Regions from separate parts of the Paenibacillus sp. Dod16 genome, predicted to be linked through region 1. Evidence: riboswitches for the same ligand, from Rfam matches in the RefSeq annotation. Region 1 holds a riboswitch; each other region holds the start of a gene.
The links. A riboswitch is a leader RNA that binds a small molecule or an ion and turns the genes downstream of it on or off. The one in region 1 is predicted to bind ZMP and ZTP.
Positions count from the first base shown of each region.

Region 1 (6,361 bases):
TTCGAATCTTCTCCTCAATAATCGAGCGGGGTAATTTCCGGGTGAGCAGCGACGAAAGAAACGATTCCCGCAGCAATGGCAGGCTCGTGCGGTAATGCTCCTTCAACTGGCGCACATCCTCGCGCTCTGCAACCTCCAAATCGATCTTGCCCTTGATCTTCCTCAATAGCTCCATAAAGCTTTCGGCTGAGAAAGGTTTAAGCAAATACTCGTCCACGCTAAGCGTAATCGCTTGACGGGCATAATCAAATTCATCGTATCCGGTTAAGATCACGATTTTGCACAGCGGCTGAAACTCTCTGAGCCATGAGGCCAGCTGGAGCCCATCCTGAAACGGCATACTGATATCGGTAATGACAACATCCGGCTCCAATCGCTCCGCAAGCTCCACAGCCTCTCTCCCGTTCTCCGCCGTTCCCTCGATCGTGAATCCGCAGGCTTCCCACTGGATTTCCTGCACGAGTCCCTCTCTTACGTCGGCTTCATCGTCCACTAACAGCACTTTGTACAAGGCAACCCCTCCTGTTCTAATCTGTCAAATTAGTTAAAAGAATCTAATGTGATCTTACCGCGGCCCATCCAAATTTGGAATGCATCATTTACACGCTGTTTTGAGGCAAAAAAAAGAACGAATACATGGCTCTTGAACAACAGAGTGATTTCTGTTCGTTAAGTCATGATTCGTTCTGAACTCGATTGTATAAAATCCTTACGCCTGGGCCGGTATGGAGACGGGATTAGCAGGCGTGCCTAGCCTTTTAATGCTCAGGTAGTAGGCAATGCCGAGCGGGATGACGGCTCCGAGCCAAGCCAGCGGGTTCGCCAGGCTTGCGCCGAGGAACCCGATCTGCGCGGTCAGGAAGATGGCAGCCAATACCCGCATAATCAGTTCCATGATGCCGGCTACGGTTGGGATAAAGCTCTGTCCCAGTCCCTGCAGCGTGAAGCGGTAGATGAACAACAGCGACAGAAGCAAATAGGTGCTTCCGTTCGATAAGAAATACAGCCTGCTAAGGGACAGCAATTCTTCCTGTCCTTGACCGACAAAGAGGCTGACGGCTGCAGGACCCGCGAATATAACCAGCAACCCCACGGCGATGCTGAAAGATCCCGAGACCCATATACATTGTTTAACTCCAAGCTTGATTCGGTCTATGCGATTCGCACCGAAGTTCTGGGCCGCAAAAGTCGCCATCGTAATGCCAAAGGAACTCATGGGCTGCGTAGCGAGCATGTCAATCTTCTGAGCAGCAGTATATGCGGCTACGGCTGTTGCCCCAAGACCGTTAAGCGTAATCTGAAGAATGATGGCACCGATTGCAATGATGGAGGCTTGGAAGCCCATCGGGAAACCGACCCACATATGCCGGCGTATAAACGTCCAATCGATGGACCAATCAGCATTCTTGAATTGCAGAAGCGGAACTTTTTTATGAATGTATAACAAGCAGAGCAGGCAGGAGAACAGCTGCGATACCACCGTGGCAAGCCCTGCTCCGGCTACTCCCATCTTAAATACGAGAATAAATAACAGATCGAGTACGATATTCAGAATGCTTGCGACCACCAAGAATAGAAGCGGTGTCCGGCTGTCCCCAAGCGCTCTGAGCAGGTTCGCCAGCAGGTTGAACAGGACGGCTGCCCCAACACCCCAATTAATCACGATTAAGTACGAATAAGCATCATCCAAGATTTCTGCCGGCGTGTTCATCATGACGAGGACAGGCCTCGTGAATATGACACTCACAATGGTCAGAAAAACCGTGAATACAAGGCTAATCCATATACTCGTTCCCACGCTTTTGCGAACGCCCGCGATGTCCTTGGCGCCAAAACGCTGCGCCGTTATGATGGATAAACCTGCCGTCAAGCCTTGGGCAAAGCCAATAACAAAAAACAAAATACTGCCGGTCGAGCCAACGGCCGCTAGTGCGTTCACACCAATGGTGCGCCCAACGATCAGGGTATCCGCCATATTATAAAATTGTTGAAAAATATTTCCGATCAAAAGCGGGATCGTAAACATGATGATCAGCTTGATCGGACTTCCTTGCGTCATGTCTCTCATGTAGATTCTCCTATGCCGTCACTAAACGTTCCTCTATATTTTTATTAGATAATATAACGTAAAGCCTATAGAGCAGCACTTTGAAAACATTATAATGGGTGAGGGTCGTTTGTATTCTTGTGTATCTTATCATGAAAGAACATAAATTTCTGCATATTTATCATCAAAACCACTAACAAAACTAAGTCACTATGGTCAGAACGGCTCATACCGGATTTTGATCCGCGAAATCATTTCAATAAAAAAAAGATCAACCGGTAAATCGGTTGATCTTTTTTCATGAGATTATGGATGCACCACCCTAAGAATCGGTAATGATTAAGCTTCTTCAATAACAAGCTCATCCAAAGCCTGCTTCGCACGCGAACGCGCTTCCTCTACTGTGCCGGCGGTTGACAACGCAACTGCGACCCGTCTTCCAACCTTGGTCACCGGTTTCCCAAAAATGCGCAGCTGCGTATTCGGAACAGCCAGTGCTTGCTCGGCACCGGTAATTGTGTAGTTCTCCAGCTCTCGCGCAGCTTTCAGCGGACGGCTGGCTCCCGGCGTTATTAATTCGATCTCCGGGATTGGAAAACCAAGAATGGCACGGACGTGAAGCGCGAACTCAGATAAATTTTGCGTTACCAGGGTAACCAAGCCGGTATCATGCGGTCGCGGAGACACCTCGCTAAAATACACTTTATCCGCAGCAAGGAACAATTCAACACCAAACAATCCATATCCGCCAAGCTCGTCGGTAATCGTCCTTGCAATATATTTAGCTTCCTCCATTTGCTCATCGGACATGTTGTGCGGCTGCCAGGATTCGATATAGTCCCCGCTCTCCTGAATATGACCGATTGGCGCACAGAAGCTTGTTCCATTAACGGAGCGAACGGTCAGAAGCGTGATCTCTGACTGGAACGTAATGAATTCCTCAATGATCACTCTGCCGTTCTGCACGCGGCCGCCTTCCATCGCGATGTTCCAGCAGGACTCGATATCCCCTTCGCAGCGGCATACACTCTGGCCTTTGCCTGAGGAACTCATCAGCGGTTTAATTACGCACGGAAAACCCATGTCCAGAACAGCCCGTTTAAACTCCTCATAAGTATCGGCAAATCGATAGTCCGCAGTAGGCAGCCCCAATTCTTCGGAAGCTAACCGGCGAATCCCTTCACGATCCATCGTAAGCTTCGCAGCTCTGGCAGTAGGAATAACCCGGTACCCCTCTTCCTCCAGCCTAATCAGCTCCGAAGTAGCCAGCGCCTCGATTTCGGGTACGATCAGGTCCGGCTTCTCCAGCTCGATGATTGCGCGTAATTTCTCCCCATCCAGCATGTCGATGACATGGCTGTGATCGGCAACCTGCATGGCAGGAGCGTCGGCATAACGATCGACCGCTACGGTTTCAACACCCAGTCTCTGCGCCTCAATCACGACTTCTTTTCCCAGTTCTCCCGATCCTAGCAGCAGTATTTTCTTCGTTTTTAACATCGTTGTTTGATCCCCTTTTCGTAGTTTCAGAGACTTATAAAAAAGCAGAAAATAATAAAGAGGTAAGGGAAATAAGCTTCCCTTACCTCTGCCCAGGCGTACGGCCGTCGTCATCTATGTGCTCCCTCATGGTCCCCCATGCTACGCCAGTTACACATAAACCTATACATTGTTATTTAAATCATACTTAATCTTCCCGTTAATTGCAATATCACCGTAAGGCGACATTAGGATTTAGACTTCAGCATATCGATGGCATCCTTCAGCGATTGCGAAAGCCACTTCTTAGGGTGGATTTATCGCCAAAACGAGAAATTTCGTTATTGATCTATCGCTTTAAAGGATTGATGAATGATAGGGTCCAACATATAATATGGATAAATTCATTCCTGTCAGATATTTGAAAGGAGACTTGCTGTGCTGCCCTATTCCAACCCCAATCATGATTTTGCCTTTGAACAAGCCGTAATCGGAATGGCAATGATATCGCTTGATGGTTCGATTCTTAAGGTCAATTCGGCACTAAGTGATCTATTGGGATATTCACAGCAGGAGTTAACTGCCGGGGCGCCACAAGAAGATAGCAGCATTCGCGCCTTATTGAATCAAGTGGTTTGGAACGCAAGAGCCACTCAAGATCAACAGCAATCCATAACCCAGTTTGAATATGTTTACCACCATCCATCCGATCGTGAAGTATACCTCAGTGTACGTATCAGCGTTAAGGAGGAGCTGGCGCAGAATTTCCGTGGCTGCTTGGTACAGTTTGAAGATCGAACCTTGCTGAGACAACTTATGAAGCAGCTGGAGCTGAAGGAACAGAAGCTAAACGAGAAGGAAAATTCGTTTTTGCAGCTGTTGGAAGGACTCCCCTTATCCGTACTCATAACAAAAAAAGGCATTGTCCACTATGTTAATCCTGCCGCGCTCAGACTTGTTAATGCTGCGCATCCCCGTGACGTCCTCGGGATTTCAACCGACGTGGTAGTCGACGCATCGCACCATAACAAACTGATGAAACGCAGGGCAAAATATGCCGAGAGCGGAGAGATCGGAAGCGTCGATTATCTGATACGCTGTCTGGACGGGCAGGAGAAAATGGTCACGGGATTCACGTTGATCATAAATTATGAAGGCGAAAAAGCGGCGGTCGGAATCTTCAAGGACATCACAGAGCAGCAGATGGAAGAAGATCGCGTGATGCAATCCGAGAAGCTGACCACCGCCGGCCAGTTGGCCGCCGGCATTGCCCATGAAATTCGGAATCCCTTAACTTCGATTAACGGATTCGTAAAATTGCTGCGATCTGCGGAACGAAGCAACGAGCTCTATTTTGAAATCATTGAATCGGAGCTCAAACGCATCGAACTCATTGTCAATGAACTCCTGGTGCTCTCGAAACCGCAGAGCGTTCATGTCAGCGGACCCATCGACGTGTTTGCCATTATGGAACAGATCATTACCCTTATGAAGGTTCAAGCAGCCCTCAAAAATATCGAGATCATCCCTCATTATCCGATGGCACCGGTCTTCGTTCAGGGTGAAGTAAACCAGCTCAAGCAAGTGTTCATCAATCTGCTGAAAAATGCCATGGAAGCGATGAATCAAGGGGGAACCATTACCTTGGACATTTTGCACAACGCTCAAGAGGTTCGAATCATCGTGCAGGACGAAGGGATTGGCATGACGCAGGAACAAATCCAATCCCTGGGACAGCCCTTTGTTACGACCAAAGACACCGGGACGGGACTCGGACTGATGATTACCAAGAACATTATTCATAATCATGGCGGTACGATGAATGTAGAGAGCATACCCAATCATGGGACAACCTTTACGATCCATTTACCGGCTTTATAACGCATACATATTATCGGAATGGTGATGCCAGTTGATAACCGATGTAATAAAAGACTTCTCTGATTAGAAAAGGAACTTTGCTTCTCAGGCTCTGATACGCGCTCCGGGCTGCGGGCGAAGGATTGGCTTCCAATCCCATATCTTCCGCCATCATCATCGCCCGCTTCATATGCAGCGGGTCACTTACAATGAGGTAAGAGGACAGTCCTGCTGAATCTCCTACCTTATTGGCAAAGTGCAGATTCTGCTCCGTGATCGTCGAAGCCGTCTCGACAAGGATGTCACTCTCCGGAACACCATGCTCGATGGCATACTGCCTGGCAACATCCGATTCGGCAAGTTCATCCTCCGAACTGCGTCCCCCTGTAAATATCAGCTTGTCTACGTACTGCCGGTCATACAGCCATAGCGCATGATCAATGCGTCCCTGAAAAACAGGCGATGGCTTCCCTTCCCATACAGCAGCCCCCAGCACGATGGCTGCATCAGACGGGATATTGGCTGTTCTTTGCGCATAATTCCAAATGGTGATGCCCACATACAGCGTATAAATTAACAGGATTCCAATGAATACCCCCAACACATAAATCACGGTACGCTTTCTTCTGCCCCGAGCTTCCCTTGCCGGCATATTTCGTGTCATGCTGCACCCCCAGCGCCCAATCTTAATCTACCCTTAGTGTCCATTCTATCATTTTCAGCAAAAAAAGCCTGCTTGCTCCCTTATTGAGAGCGTCGGGCTTTCTTTGCTGTCAACTATCGTTTTTTTATTCTAGCACTACCGAGAGTAACACAAACTCGAATCTACCGTTTAATCCGCATCATATCCATACAGCGTGACTCTGTTCTTCCCTTTGCTCTTGGCAATATGCATCGCTTTCTCCGTCTCCGCGATCAAATCCGTGAACTTTAACATGGGCATGCCGCCCCCACGCTAACGGTCATAAACCCATC
Region 1 covers NZ_JBNDYG010000028.1:28,260-34,620, forward strand. Annotated here, with positions in the region: gene ACPV3A_RS19580 (response regulator) at 1-511, opposite strand, end outside; gene ACPV3A_RS19585 (MATE family efflux transporter) at 710-2,068, opposite strand; gene purT (phosphoribosylglycinamide formyltransferase 2) at 2,387-3,547, opposite strand; ZMP/ZTP riboswitch at 3,631-3,711, opposite strand; gene ACPV3A_RS19595 (ATP-binding protein) at 3,965-5,407, shown strand; gene ACPV3A_RS19600 (YdcF family protein) at 5,418-6,050, opposite strand; gene ACPV3A_RS19605 (diguanylate cyclase domain-containing protein) at 6,317-6,361, opposite strand, start outside.

Region 2 (6,361 bases), 180 kb from region 1:
CAGTACCGGGATAATCGGCACAAACACATCACCGAACGTACGAATCGCCCGCTGGAACGGATTCCCCGACTTTTTAGCCTGAGATTTCAGTTCTTCCTTGCTTGTGCTCTCCATTCCCAGGGATTCGACCGCTTCAAAAATCTGATTGACGGTTCCTGTTCCGAAAATGATCTGATATTGGCCGGAGTTGAAAAAAGCGCCTTTGACCTTATCAATATTTTCGACCTTCTTCTGGTCAATCTTCTTCTGATCGTGAACCATAATTCGCAGTCTCGTAGCACAGTGAGCAAAGGAAGCGATGTTCTCCCTGCCGCCGATGGCTTCCACTACCTGCCTTGCAATTTTCCGATTATCCGCTGCCATGTTCATTCATCCCCTTCTATATCTTTTACGGCTTGGGCAAGATCCCACTTCTTGACCTTCAAGCCGGCGCTGCCGTTTGTTGCGAAAAATCGTATATGACGGCTGTCCCGTTTTGGAAATATCCGACTCGTAAATACCTCTTCGCCATCATTAACGAACACCTCTGCCGAAGAAATATCCACAAAAAGATGAAATTTGATCGAGTTTGCTTTGGCATGCAGCATGCAGGTTCGTGTCGTTCCGTAATCACTTACAATCGTTGCACCCGATGATGAGCGATCCAGTGTAACCTTTTGCCTGAGAGCGTCATACCAGATGACCGTCCGCTCCGTTTCGCTTGCTCGAAATTCAATGCCAACGGCGTCCGCTTCGATCGCATGGAACTCGCATATCATCTCGAATACGGTCCCCTCAACTCCTGCATAACTCTTCACTTCGCTGTAAAGTGTATCCGCTGCTTCCATGGCCTTATCGCGGAGCACTTCCAACTCGGGGACCGGCTGCTGAATCAGCTTGCCCTCACGGAACGAGAGCGAACGCGGAAGAGTCAAACAATGCGCCCAGCCATGCGAGTCGGTTGGATAGACGACCTCCGGCATACCCATCCAGCCTACCATGATGCGCCGATCTTGCTCGTCCAGCATGGTCTGCGGTGCGTAGAAATCAAAACCTCTGTCCAGCTCGTAAAAGGAGCCGTGTTCAAACTCCAGCGTGCCCCGATCCAGCGGCTTGCCCGAGATGTAGCCGGATTGGTAAATGTTCCGGTATTCGTCGTCTTGCGGACTCAGCCCCTGCGGCGAAAACAGCAGCACGCCCCGTCCTTCCAGTTCAAAATAATCGGGGCACTCCCACATATAGCCGAAATGTTCAAGACGGGTTTGGATTTCCCCTTTGCAGGTCCAATCCAGCAAATCCGGTGATTCATATACGACAGCCGTTCCTGTCTGATCGCCCCTTTGGGCGCCGATAACGAACCGGTACATGTCTTCGTCTTTCCATACCTTCGGATCCCGAAAATGCTCGGTATATCCGTCCGGCACATGGTCGATCAGCGGCTTATCGAGCTTCGTGACCGATCCATCGCGGTTCATCACGGCCATGCATTGATAAGATTGCCTGTTCCATTCCTCATCCCGGGCATTTCCGGTATACATCAGATACAGTTTGTCGTCTTTCACGATTCCGCTGCCCGAGTAAGCGCCATAAGCATCCTGCGGGTGGCCAGGTTCAATGGCGATGCCTTGGTTTTGCCAATGCACGAGGTCTTTCGAGGATGTATGGTACCAGTATTTCAAGCCGTGATACGTACCCAGCGGAAACCATTGATAAAATAAGTGATATTCCCCGTTATAATAAGAAAACCCGTTAGGGTCATTCAGCAAGCCCATGATGGGCTGTATGTGAAACCTCTGCCTCCATTCGCTTAATTTCACTTTCTCCTTTAAGGAGGAAAGCTCTTCGGGAGAAGCCTGATCCAGGCGTCGGTATTTCAGTTCTCTGTCCATATCTCTTCTCCTTATAAATGGGCTTACTAAAAAAATCTAACTGATCATGCTATGCGTGAACATCAGCCTAACTCACCTATGGTGGAACCGGTTCCAATCAGGAGTAAAAATAATGAACTCAGCTCCAATACCAGGCAAAAGCAGTATTGGAACCGGTTCCGTTATTTTCAGTATAAAATACCTATTTTAGATTGTCAACGCTTTCGCGATGAATCATATCGCAGCTCATAACCGTCAGGAAATCCACAGGCTCGTCGTTGACCAGCTTCATTATATGCTGTGCGGCGAGATGGCCCGCTTGGGAATATCCATATTTAACCGTTGTCAATCCAGGATGAATCACCTCGGTTACGTCGTATCCGCCAAATCCGGTAACGGAGAGTTCGTTCGGAATTTGAATGCCCTTCATATGAGCCGCTTTCATAACGCCTAACGCGATATTGTCAGTAGCGCAAACCACGGCAGTTGGCAGCGTTCGGTTCGACTCAAAAATGGACCATGCGGTCTTTACACCATCCGACATCTTAAATCCACTCTCATAGAGATCCGCTTTCGCCTCACTATCCTCGCTTACCGCTTTCAGAAACCCTTCCTTCCGCTGAACTCCGACAGCAACGTCTTGTTCCGTCACCCCGATATAGGCAATATGGCGATGTCCCTTGGACAGCACATACCGGCCCATGTCATAACCCGCGGCATAGTCGTTATAAATCATGCTGTGAACATCCTTATGCTGCTGTCCTAACAGGATGACAGGGATGCCGATCTCTTGAATCGCGGCAAGATGGGTATCCGTCACTTGAGTCGCAAATAAAATAATGCCAGATATTTTTTGCCTGGCGAGATCATACAGCGCTTCAATCTCCCTGGATAAGTCCTGGCTTGCATTGATAATAAGAAGCTGATAACCGTGTTTCCTTAATTCTTCATCCATGCCGGCAACGGTCTGCGATGCTGAGAATGAATCCAGACGCGGTACAATGGTGCCGATCATGCTGGTTTTCTTCGCTTTCAAGCTCTGTGCAAACGAATTCGGAATATAACCGGTTTCCTGAATGACCAGCTCAATTTTTTGGCGTGTTGCATTGCTGACGGAACCTCCGTTTAAGAAACGGGAGACCGTGCTTTTGGCAACCCCGGCTTTTTTGGCAATATCTGCAATCGTGTTCTTCATTCGGTGCTCCCGGGAGCCGCTTGCGGCGCTGCAACGAACAGATGGTCCTCCACAGCTCCTAGTTGGGCAGCACAATGGATCCTGTTTCGTTTGTGCATGAATCTCTCCCCTTCGTTTTCGCTTTTTCCTAACTATACCATGACGTCCAGGCATCCGTGAAATGGAGACTCCAAGCCTATTATGGCAGGAGCCATATCTTTTCCAAGCTCCAGAACTCTTATTAGGAATGAACCGATTCGAAGGGGATTTATTCATGGGCGCATCTTAATTCATATGCAAATGGTCTGTGGCTTTCCTTTAGTCTTGCACGGTTCGCTCGGCCGATTCGACGGTATGCTTCAGCAATGTAGCAATCGTAACGGGGCCGACACCTGCCGGTACCGGTGTAATCGCAGATGCCACCTTCGCGCAGGCTTCATAATCGCAGTCGCCGATATTCCCTTTATTGTAGCCGGCATCCAATACAACGGCACCCGGCTTAATCCAGCTCCCTTGAATGAAATTAGGTTTGCCTACGGCCGCAACCACGATATCCGCCTGGGACACAAGCTCCCCGAGGTTCCTCGTTCTCGAGTGGCAGATCGTAACGGTAGCATTGCGATTGAGCAGCATCATCGATACCGGCTTACCCAGAATCGGACTGCGTCCGACCACCACGGCATGCTTCCCTTCGATCGGCAGATCATAATAATCCATAATCGAAATAATCGCGGCAGGCGTACAAGACGGATAATCGGCAAAACCAAACGCATTTTGCGAGAAACCGAGCGTGGTTACTCCATCCACGTCTTTTTCAATGGCTATGGCATCAAAAGCCGCCCGTTCATCGATATGATGCGGCACCGGATGCTGCAGCAGAATACCGTGGACATTCGGATCCTCGTTCAGCTCTTGTATCGCGGCGATCAGCTCCTCAGTCGAGGTCGATGTCTCCAGCACCACTTTCTTGGATATGATGCCAAGCCGCTCGCAAGCATTTCCCTTCATCCGCACATAGGTCGCAGAAGCAGGATCATCGCCAACCAGAATCGTTGCCAGACAAGGCGTTATCCCGTGCTGCTTCAATTCCTGTACCTTCACCGCCAGCTTTGCCTTAATATCATCGGATACCTTTTTTCCATCCAAAATTACGGGTTCCTTACTCATGCTAATCCGCTCCTTCGCCATTGTATTAAAAACATAAAGAGGCAAGGCGACTGATCGTCTCCTTACCTCTTGCCCAGGCGTACGGCATATGATCCTATGTGCTCCCTCTTGGTACCCCAAGCTACGCCAGTAACACACAGATAACTTTTTTTTAAATATACCACGACTTTGCACTTCGCGCTACCGATCATGAAGTTGACATATTAAATCGTAATCTTTTTGATTAATTTACAAGAATCTAGTATGTTGCCGATGGTACAAGCATAGAATGTCCTAAGAACAATTCGCTCCAGGAGGCCTGAATGAAATATCCGGTAATCTTCAAAATGCTGCCCTTCATGATTCCGCTTGTCTTCGTGATACCGGTCTTGACGATATGGCTGCAGAACGATTCAAGTCTAATATCAAGCCGTGATATACAGCAGGTAAAAACGGTTTTTACGGGCATTTTCCTTGAGGCGCTTCCTTTTGTGCTGCTTGGAGTGCTGCTGTCGTCCCTTCTTCAGCTGTTCGTTAAAGAACAGTGGGTGCGTCGGATCACGCCCAAAAATCCGGTCATCGGCGTCCTGTTCGCTTCCATGCTGGGGATCGTGTTTCCCATCTGTGAATGCGGGATGATCCCGGTCGTTCGAAGGCTGATGCTCAAGGGGATGCCTGCCTACATCGCTGTAACCTTTATTCTCAGCGGACCTATCCTGAACCCCATTGTGTTCGCTGCAACGACCATGGCCTTCCATTCGCATCCCGAAGTGACGATCGGCCGGATGGGACTGGCTTTTGCAGTCGCGGTAACGGTAGGTTTGCTTGTCTATGTTTTTTCAAGGAACAACCCGCTCAAGCGTTCCTTACAAGAGTTTTCCGAACAAGATTCCGCCGTTGGTGAACGCAAGCTGCACGAGCATCCCAAAACCTGGAGAAGCCTGTTTGTCCACGCCGGAGACGAATTGCTCGAAATGGGCAAATACCTGGTTCTTGGCGCATTCCTGACAGCCTGCATCCAATCCTTCATTCCTAGAGAAGAGCTGCTGGCATTGGGGAACGGTCCCACCGCATCTTACCTGTTCATGATGGGGTCCGTAGGTCCGCTCGTATCCTTCCTCGTGCTCGGCCCGATGCTGGATTTCAAAAGCTTGCTCATGCTGTCGACTACCTTTAAGACCAAATTCGTGATCGGTTTAAGCCTGCTGGTGATGACGCTTGTCTTCATCGGCTCTGTAGCCGTCAACGCTCTTTTGGGTGGATAGCTGCCTAAGGATGAAAGATTGACGAAAAACCAAACGAGATTACCGGGACCGTTTAGGATCAACAGGTATCCGCTTGAGATTGGAGGTGATTGGGAGGATGAAGTCCAGTTTGAGGATACGGATTCACTATACGCTCCGGTCGCTGCTTGTTGCGGCTCTCGCCGCTTATATCATGCATCTGAATGCTTCAGATTCGCTCGAGTATTACCTTGCGCCTCATATGCAGACCCTGCTGCTTCTCTGCCCGGTTCCGTTGTTGTTCATTGCATTCGGGATGATGTGGCATTCCCTTGCGGGCGATTCCGGAGAGGTGTGTGATTGCGAGCGTCCCCTGCCTACCGGCCTTGTCAAAAACGTAACGGTATACGGGTTATTCACGGTGCCGCTGCTGTTTGGCCTGCTCCTGCCGGACCAAGCCCTGGGCAGCGATATGGCAGCCAAAAAAGGAATGATCTACACCTATCCGAATCCCGATGTACGGCGTAAAACCGATGACCGCAACACGTCCGCCTTTTTAGGCACGGATAAGCAATTACCCGGCATGGATCAAGGAGCAGAAGAAAATATTGCTCTGAACGAACGATTCGTTGCCAAGGACATCTATAGTGTGGAGTTTGCAGAGCTTGCCAAGCGCTTATATACGCTGCCCGTCATTAAGGTGGAACCGGACATTTTCTCGGAAACCGTCGGGGCCATGGATATGTACAAAGAGCATTTTCAAGGAAAAACCATCTCGGTGCAAGGTTTCGTCTTCCGCGACGGACAGATGAATGAGGATACCTTTGCCGTCAGCCGATTCCTCGTGATGTGCTGCACGGCAGACGCCGTACCGTTCGGGGTTCTTGTGCGCGGCACGAATGCTGCGTCGTTCGCTGATGATACGTGGGTCCAGATTGATGGCACGATCCAGGTCGCCACCTTGAAAGGTA
Region 2 covers NZ_JBNDYG010000028.1:203,809-210,169, forward strand. Annotated here, with positions in the region: gene ACPV3A_RS20430 (sucrose-specific PTS transporter subunit IIBC) at 1-369, opposite strand, end outside; gene ACPV3A_RS20435 (glycoside hydrolase family 32 protein) at 366-1,868, opposite strand; gene ACPV3A_RS20440 (LacI family DNA-binding transcriptional regulator) at 2,050-3,042, opposite strand; gene ACPV3A_RS20445 (bifunctional 5,10-methylenetetrahydrofolate dehydrogenase/5,10-methenyltetrahydrofolate cyclohydrolase) at 3,340-4,188, opposite strand; ZMP/ZTP riboswitch at 4,253-4,332, opposite strand; gene ACPV3A_RS20450 (permease) at 4,491-5,432, shown strand; gene ACPV3A_RS20455 (TIGR03943 family putative permease subunit) at 5,530-6,361, shown strand, end outside.
Region 2: it holds a riboswitch for ZMP and ZTP, as region 1 does, so the genes downstream of both, ACPV3A_RS20445 (bifunctional 5,10-methylenetetrahydrofolate dehydrogenase/5,10-methenyltetrahydrofolate cyclohydrolase) here and purT (phosphoribosylglycinamide formyltransferase 2) in region 1, are expected to answer to the same signal.

Region 3 (6,361 bases), on a different contig from region 1:
CCGCCGCTTTGTTTCATCGATGGTGGCAGCGGGGATGCGGCGGCGCAGCCTGTTGACGCAGGTATCCAAACGGTTTCAGCAGAGGCCGGCGAGGCTTCCCAAGAGGAAGCTCCGAAGAATGCAGGCGACAGTGAACCGGAGGTCCGCTTCTTCTTGTGGGATATGTTCCTTGGCATTTGGAACTGGGTGGTAAGCTTGTTTTAGGATTATAAGCGAGTTGATTTTCAATCCTGATCGGGTATGATAAACTTTGATGTAGAAGTGCGAGTTCAAAAAGTCGGATTTTCAGCACCGGAAGGCCCAGCTGAATTCAAGATTCGATGCCGAGCTGCTACCTGATTCGCTTCGTGTTAGATATAGAATTTATAAGTTATCAACGGAGTTGATGAAATTCTATATCGCAAGAAAACCTATCTTTAAATCGCGGTCGCTCGTCCTTGAATTGACCTCGATTGGTTTTCTTATCAAAAGCGGACTTTTTGAACAACCTCTAGAAGAGTGCTTTCTCTTTGGCGCGACTGGTTTGAATGGGAACCGGCACGGGACTGAAGAACGAAAAGCGCTTTTTATTTTGGGGCATAGGCAACACACACGTTAGAGTTTATATATTTCATATACAGAAAGTTTGGGATAGGAATGGAACAGAACGGGAATGGCATGGAGCCTAGCCAGCAGCGGGATAACGGCTTCCGCCAGGCTGCTCAAAAATCAACCCAAGTGTGGCATGTATCGAACTTGCTTTCCAGGGAGAGCTTGAGTTTGGAGAAAGAAGCGAAGCAGGCGCTGGAGGAAGCGGGGCAGGTGCTCGAGCGGGGCGGAACGGTGGCCTTTCCGACGGAAACAGTCTACGGGCTTGGTGCAGACGCCGGTAATACGGAAGCGGTCGAGCGTGTCTTTGCTGCGAAGGGCCGGCCGTCGGACAATCCATTAATCGTGCATATTTCGGAGCTTACTCAGCTTGACGGTTTGGTCCTTCATGTGAATGAGACGGAAAGGGCCTTGATGGCAAGGTTCTGGCCTGGGCCGCTATCACTGGTACTGCCCGTTAAACCGGGTGCTGTATCCCCTCGTGTGACGGCGGGGCTCGATACCGTTGCCGTGCGGATGCCGGATCACAACGTGGCGCTGGCCTTGATCAGTGCCGCCGGGCGTCCGCTGGCTGCGCCGAGCGCGAACCGTTCCGGTCGGCCAAGCCCTACGCTGGCCAGCCATGTCCTGGAGGATTTGGCCGGGGCGATCGACGGCGTCCTCGACGGCGGCCCTGCCGGGGTGGGCGTCGAGTCGACGGTGGTGCAAGTCGGCGAAGACGGCGCCGTCACGGTGCTCCGCCCGGGCGGCGTCACGGCCGAGCAGCTTGCCGCGGTTGCGGCAAGCGTGCGCATGGACCCGGCGCTGCATCGCGCCGCCGGGGAGGCGGAGAGCCCGGCGCCGCGCTCGCCGGGCATGAAATACACGCACTACGCACCGAAGGGTGCGATGTGCGTGGTGCAGGGCCCGCGTGCCGACGCCGTGTCGGCACGCATCGCGGCCGAGCTTGAGGCGGCTGCCCGGCGCGGGGAGGTGACCGGCGTGCTGTCGTTCGACGAGCGCATCGGTCACTACCGCGCGGACGTTGCCGTCTCGCTCGGCAGCCTGGCCGCGCCGGAGGAAGCGGCCCGCCGGCTGTACGCCGGCCTGCGCCGGTTCGATGACGAAGGCGCAACCTTCATCCTGGCCGAAGCGTGCCCGGAGCAGGGCCTCGGAGCAGCCGTCATGAACCGGCTGCTGAAGGCCGCGGGACACCACATCATCGACGTGAATTAAAGCAGCCGCATGAACGCTGTTGGCATCATTTACCCCTTGTCCGCATATGGTGTACAAGACCATGGGACTTGGGGGAATGGGCATGCTGGAGGCGTCTGTCCAATCGGGACAGCTTGCGGCGATTCTGCTGATGGCAATTGCACTCGGGCTAGACGCATTTTCGCTTGGAATCGGAGTTGGAATGAGAGGCGGTATGCGCTTAGGCCATATGCTGGGCATCAGCTTCATGATCGCGTTGTTTCACATGCTGATGCCGCTGCTGGGCTTATTTGCCGGCCGCTACGTTGGCATGTTACTGGGCCACGTCACAGGGCTTGCTGCCGGCGGGCTGCTGCTTTTACTGGGCGGGCATATGATGTATAACGCCCTGCGGGGCGGAGAAGGGCAGCGAATACATCCTACCGCATTTTTAGGCATGCTGCTGTTTTCGTTTAGCGTCAGCATCGACTCCTTCTCGGTAGGCGTTTCGCTCGGAATGTTTGTGGATGATGTGCTGTTAATCGTAATTTCCTTCGGGGTCGTGGGCGGTTTGCTGTCCATTCTCGGTTTGCTGCTTGGCCGTCAGGTAAGCAATAAGCTGGGGGAGTACGGTGAAATGCTGGGCGGACTGATTTTGGTTATCTTTGGCACCATGTTTATTTTTTGACGCAATATTTGTTACAATAGCCCCAAAGAACCTACGAACGGGAGGAACGGACCGTGAAAAATATACTGTTTGTCTGCACGGGAAATACCTGCCGCAGTCCAATGGCGGAAGGCATGCTGCGCAAGCTTGCCAAACAACGGGGCATTCCGCTGGAAACGAAGTCCGCCGGCGTCTCGGCCGTGGACGGAATGCCGGTGTCCCATCATGCGGAATCCATCCTGCGAGACCAGGATATCCAGGAACGCTTGGTGTCCAAGCCGTTGACCGCGAACCTGGTGGAATGGGCGGATCTGATTCTGACGCTGACCCAGTCGCATAAGCAGTATGCTATAAGGCAGTTCCCGCACGCCGCAGACAAGATGCACACGCTGAAAGAGTTTGTTGAGGATGACCGCCGGGTGCTGGACGATCTGCGGGAGCAGGATAGTCTGTATGCAGCGCTTGAGCTGGCCAGATCTCTGGGCCACGATGTCAGCGACCGTGACCGGGAGCGTCTGATCGAGCTGCGTCAGCGCATCCCGAGCTTCGATATCTCCGATCCTTTCGGAGGCTCGCGGGAGGAATATGAAGCGACGGCCGCAGAGATACGGACAGCGTTGTTCCGTCTTTTGGACAAGCTGGAAGCGGATCGACATAATTAAGTCTAGCTTTTAGAGATATAAAGCCTGCCATTGGGCTAAAAAGCCACTTGCCTTTCGCATGGTATTGCTTTAAGATGAAGTTGAAAAACAAATGATCCGGTGTAACTGGCGACGAAGTGGATGAAACCACGATGGAGCATCGGAATATACGGCCGGTCGCCTGGGCAAAGAGCATTTGGAGCACAATACGTGCGCCGACTGCTCTTTTTTCGTCTTTTGCGCCCGATTTGGGTTATAATGAAACAAGCTAAAACGCAAAAGCGAACATACGAGGGGGTTTTTCATAGATGAAAATTGCATTGGGTACGGATCATGCCGGCATTCGTCTGAAAGAGGAAATCGTGGGAGTCATTCGGGGTCTTGGACACGAGGTGGAGGATCTGGGCTGCGGCTGTTCCGACTCCGTGGATTATCCCGATTATGCCCTTCCGGTGTGCGAGAAGGTCGTCTCGGGTGAAGCGGACCGCGGCATTCTGATCTGCGGTACGGGGATCGGCATGAGCATTGCGGCCAACAAGGTGCCGGGCATTCGCTGCGCGCTGACACATGATGTGTTCTCAGCTAAAGCGACGCGCGAGCATAACGACAGCAACGTGATTGCGCTGGGTGAGCGTGTCGTCGGTCCCGGACTTGCTGCCGAAATCGTCAGCGCATGGCTGACGACGGATTTCAGTCATGGCGAGCGCCATGTCGGCCGCGTGAACAAGATCAAGGCCATCGAGGAGCGTTACCTGAAGAATGAATCGCGATAAGTGAACGCGTAATACAGCTGCGGCTATCGTGATATGGGATTGAAGCATCTTCTGTGAAAAAATCATCGGGAGGACTGTGACATGACGGATATCTCCAAGGTTTCCTTGAACGAACAGACAGCGCGTATTGTCCGCGAACTGGCCGAAGCGGCCGATTTAGGCCCGGGTAAAGTGCTGGTCATCGGAGCCAGCACCAGTGAAGTGGTTGGACGCCGAATCGGTACGGGCGGCGCTCTTGAAACGGCGCAGCAGCTTCTCCAGGGCATTGCCGCGGTTCAAGCGGAATTCGGTTTCGCGGTGGCCTATCAATGCTGTGAGCATCTGAACCGTGCGCTTGTCATGGAACGCGAGCTGCTCGAGCGGCTGGGCTTGACGGAAGTGGCGGCAGTTCCCATTCCGGGTGCGGGCGGGTCGATGGCTTCTGCAGCTTACCGCAGCATGAAGGAGCCCTGCCTTGCGGAATCGATTGAAGCCCATGCGGGTGTCGATATCGGCGAGACGCTGATCGGCATGCATTTGCGGAGAGTGGCGGTTCCATTCCGGCCGACCGAGCGTTATATCGGGGAGGCGCGCGTAACTGCGGCTTATACCCGCCCCAAGCTGATCGGCGGAGAACGTGCGGTGTACCGACTCGAGCAGAGGGATGATTCCACGCTGTGCGATTGATTCGAATGAGAACTCGCTTTTTCAATGATGACAACTTGTAGTTTTAAGTTTGCAAGAAAAAATAACGATGGATTATGGGAGGATATGAACATGATGGAACATTTGCGGAAGAGTGACCCGGCTGTATTGGAAGCGATGGATTTGGAGCTGAAGCGTCAACGCAGCAACATTGAGCTGATTGCCTCTGAGAATATTGTCAGCGAAGCGGTTATGGAAGCAATGGGGACGGTGCTGACGAATAAATATGCGGAAGGCTACCCTGGCAAACGCTATTACGGTGGCTGTGAGCGTGTGGATATCGTGGAAGATATCGCCCGTGACCGCGCCAAAGAATTGTTCGGAGCCGAGCATGCCAACGTTCAGCCGCACTCCGGTGCCCAAGCGAACATGGCGGTATATTTGGCGGCCTTGAAGCCTGGAGATACCGTGCTCGGCATGAACCTGGCCCATGGCGGCCATTTGACTCACGGAAGCCCGGTTAACGCTTCCGGCCTTCTGTACAATTTCGTTGCCTACGGCGTGCAAGAAGACACGTTCCTTATCGATTACGACGAAGTCCGCAAAGCGGCATTCAAGCATCGCCCTCGTCTGATCGTGGCGGGTGCAAGTGCCTATCCTCGCATTATTGATTTTGAAAAGCTGGCTGCCATCGCCAATGACGTAGGCGCGTTGTTCATGGTCGACATTGCTCATATTGCAGGACTCGTTGCGGCAGGTCTTCATCCGAATCCGGTTCCGCATGCCCATTTTGTAACGACAACGACGCATAAGACGCTTCGCGGACCTCGCGGCGGTATGATTCTGTGCAAAAAGGCTTGGGCGCAAGCGATCGATAAAGCGGTATTCCCCGGCTCCCAAGGCGGCCCGCTCATGCATGTGATTGCTTCCAAAGCCGTTGCGCTTGGCGAAGCCTTGGATCCGTCTTTCAAGACGTATGCAGAGAATGTCGTGAAGAACGCGAAAGTGCTGGCCGATACCCTGATCGAGGAAGGCCTGAACATCGTTTCCGGCGGAACCGATAACCACCTGATGCTGGTGGATACCCGTAATCTGGACATCACCGGCAAAGACGCGGAGAAGGTTCTGGACTCGATCGGGATTACCGTGAACAAGAATGCCATCCCGTTTGATCCGACCAGCCCGTTCGTAACGAGCGGTATCCGTATTGGTACCCCTGCGGTTACTTCCCGCGGTATGGATGAGCAAGCGATGGTGAACATCGCGAAAATTATCGCCATGACATTGAAGCAGCCGAAAGACGAGGCAACGCTCGAAAAAGCAGGCCGTTTGGTGGCTGAGCTTACCGATCAATATCCTCTCTATGCTGAAATGAAATATTAATCACAGTTTCCTTCGCGTAAGAAGCCTATGATATAAGGACCCCGCCTGATGCAGGTGGGGTCCTTTTAGGAGCTATGAACATTCTGGCCAGATTGCTATGCTCTCATTTTCCCAGTCAGGTCCTTTCGCGGTTAGCATCAATATAGGCGAGAATGGAAAACCTAGGTTCAGGGCAGAAGAAGATCCGATTCCGTTATAAGGTCAAAAACTCATGGAATAAAACATGACTCGTGCAGGTGTCAATTGACTAGAGGGAATGATATAATAGACAGGATTTATGGAGCTCACAAATATTTACGCCCATATTGAAATAACATTTGTACTCAAACCGGAGGGACCAGACATGGGAAAATTGGTGATTTGTGATCACCCGTTGATTCAACACAAACTTACATTTATCCGCGATATGCGGACTAACACAAAAGACTTTCGCGAATTGGTAGACGAAGTCGCGACTTTGATGGCTTATGAAATTACGCGGGAGGTTCCTCTTGAATCGATATCCGTGCAGA
Region 3 covers NZ_JBNDYG010000001.1:168,527-174,887, forward strand. Annotated here, with positions in the region: gene spoIIR (stage II sporulation protein R) at 1-204, shown strand, start outside; gene ACPV3A_RS00710 (L-threonylcarbamoyladenylate synthase) at 658-1,803, shown strand; gene ACPV3A_RS00715 (manganese efflux pump MntP family protein) at 1,886-2,449, shown strand; gene ACPV3A_RS00720 (low molecular weight protein arginine phosphatase) at 2,503-3,090, shown strand; ZMP/ZTP riboswitch at 3,182-3,263, shown strand; gene rpiB (ribose 5-phosphate isomerase B) at 3,378-3,842, shown strand; gene ACPV3A_RS00730 (TIGR01440 family protein) at 3,924-4,508, shown strand; gene glyA (serine hydroxymethyltransferase) at 4,599-5,849, shown strand; gene upp (uracil phosphoribosyltransferase) at 6,193-6,361, shown strand, end outside.
Region 3: it holds a riboswitch for ZMP and ZTP, as region 1 does, so the genes downstream of both, rpiB (ribose 5-phosphate isomerase B) here and purT (phosphoribosylglycinamide formyltransferase 2) in region 1, are expected to answer to the same signal.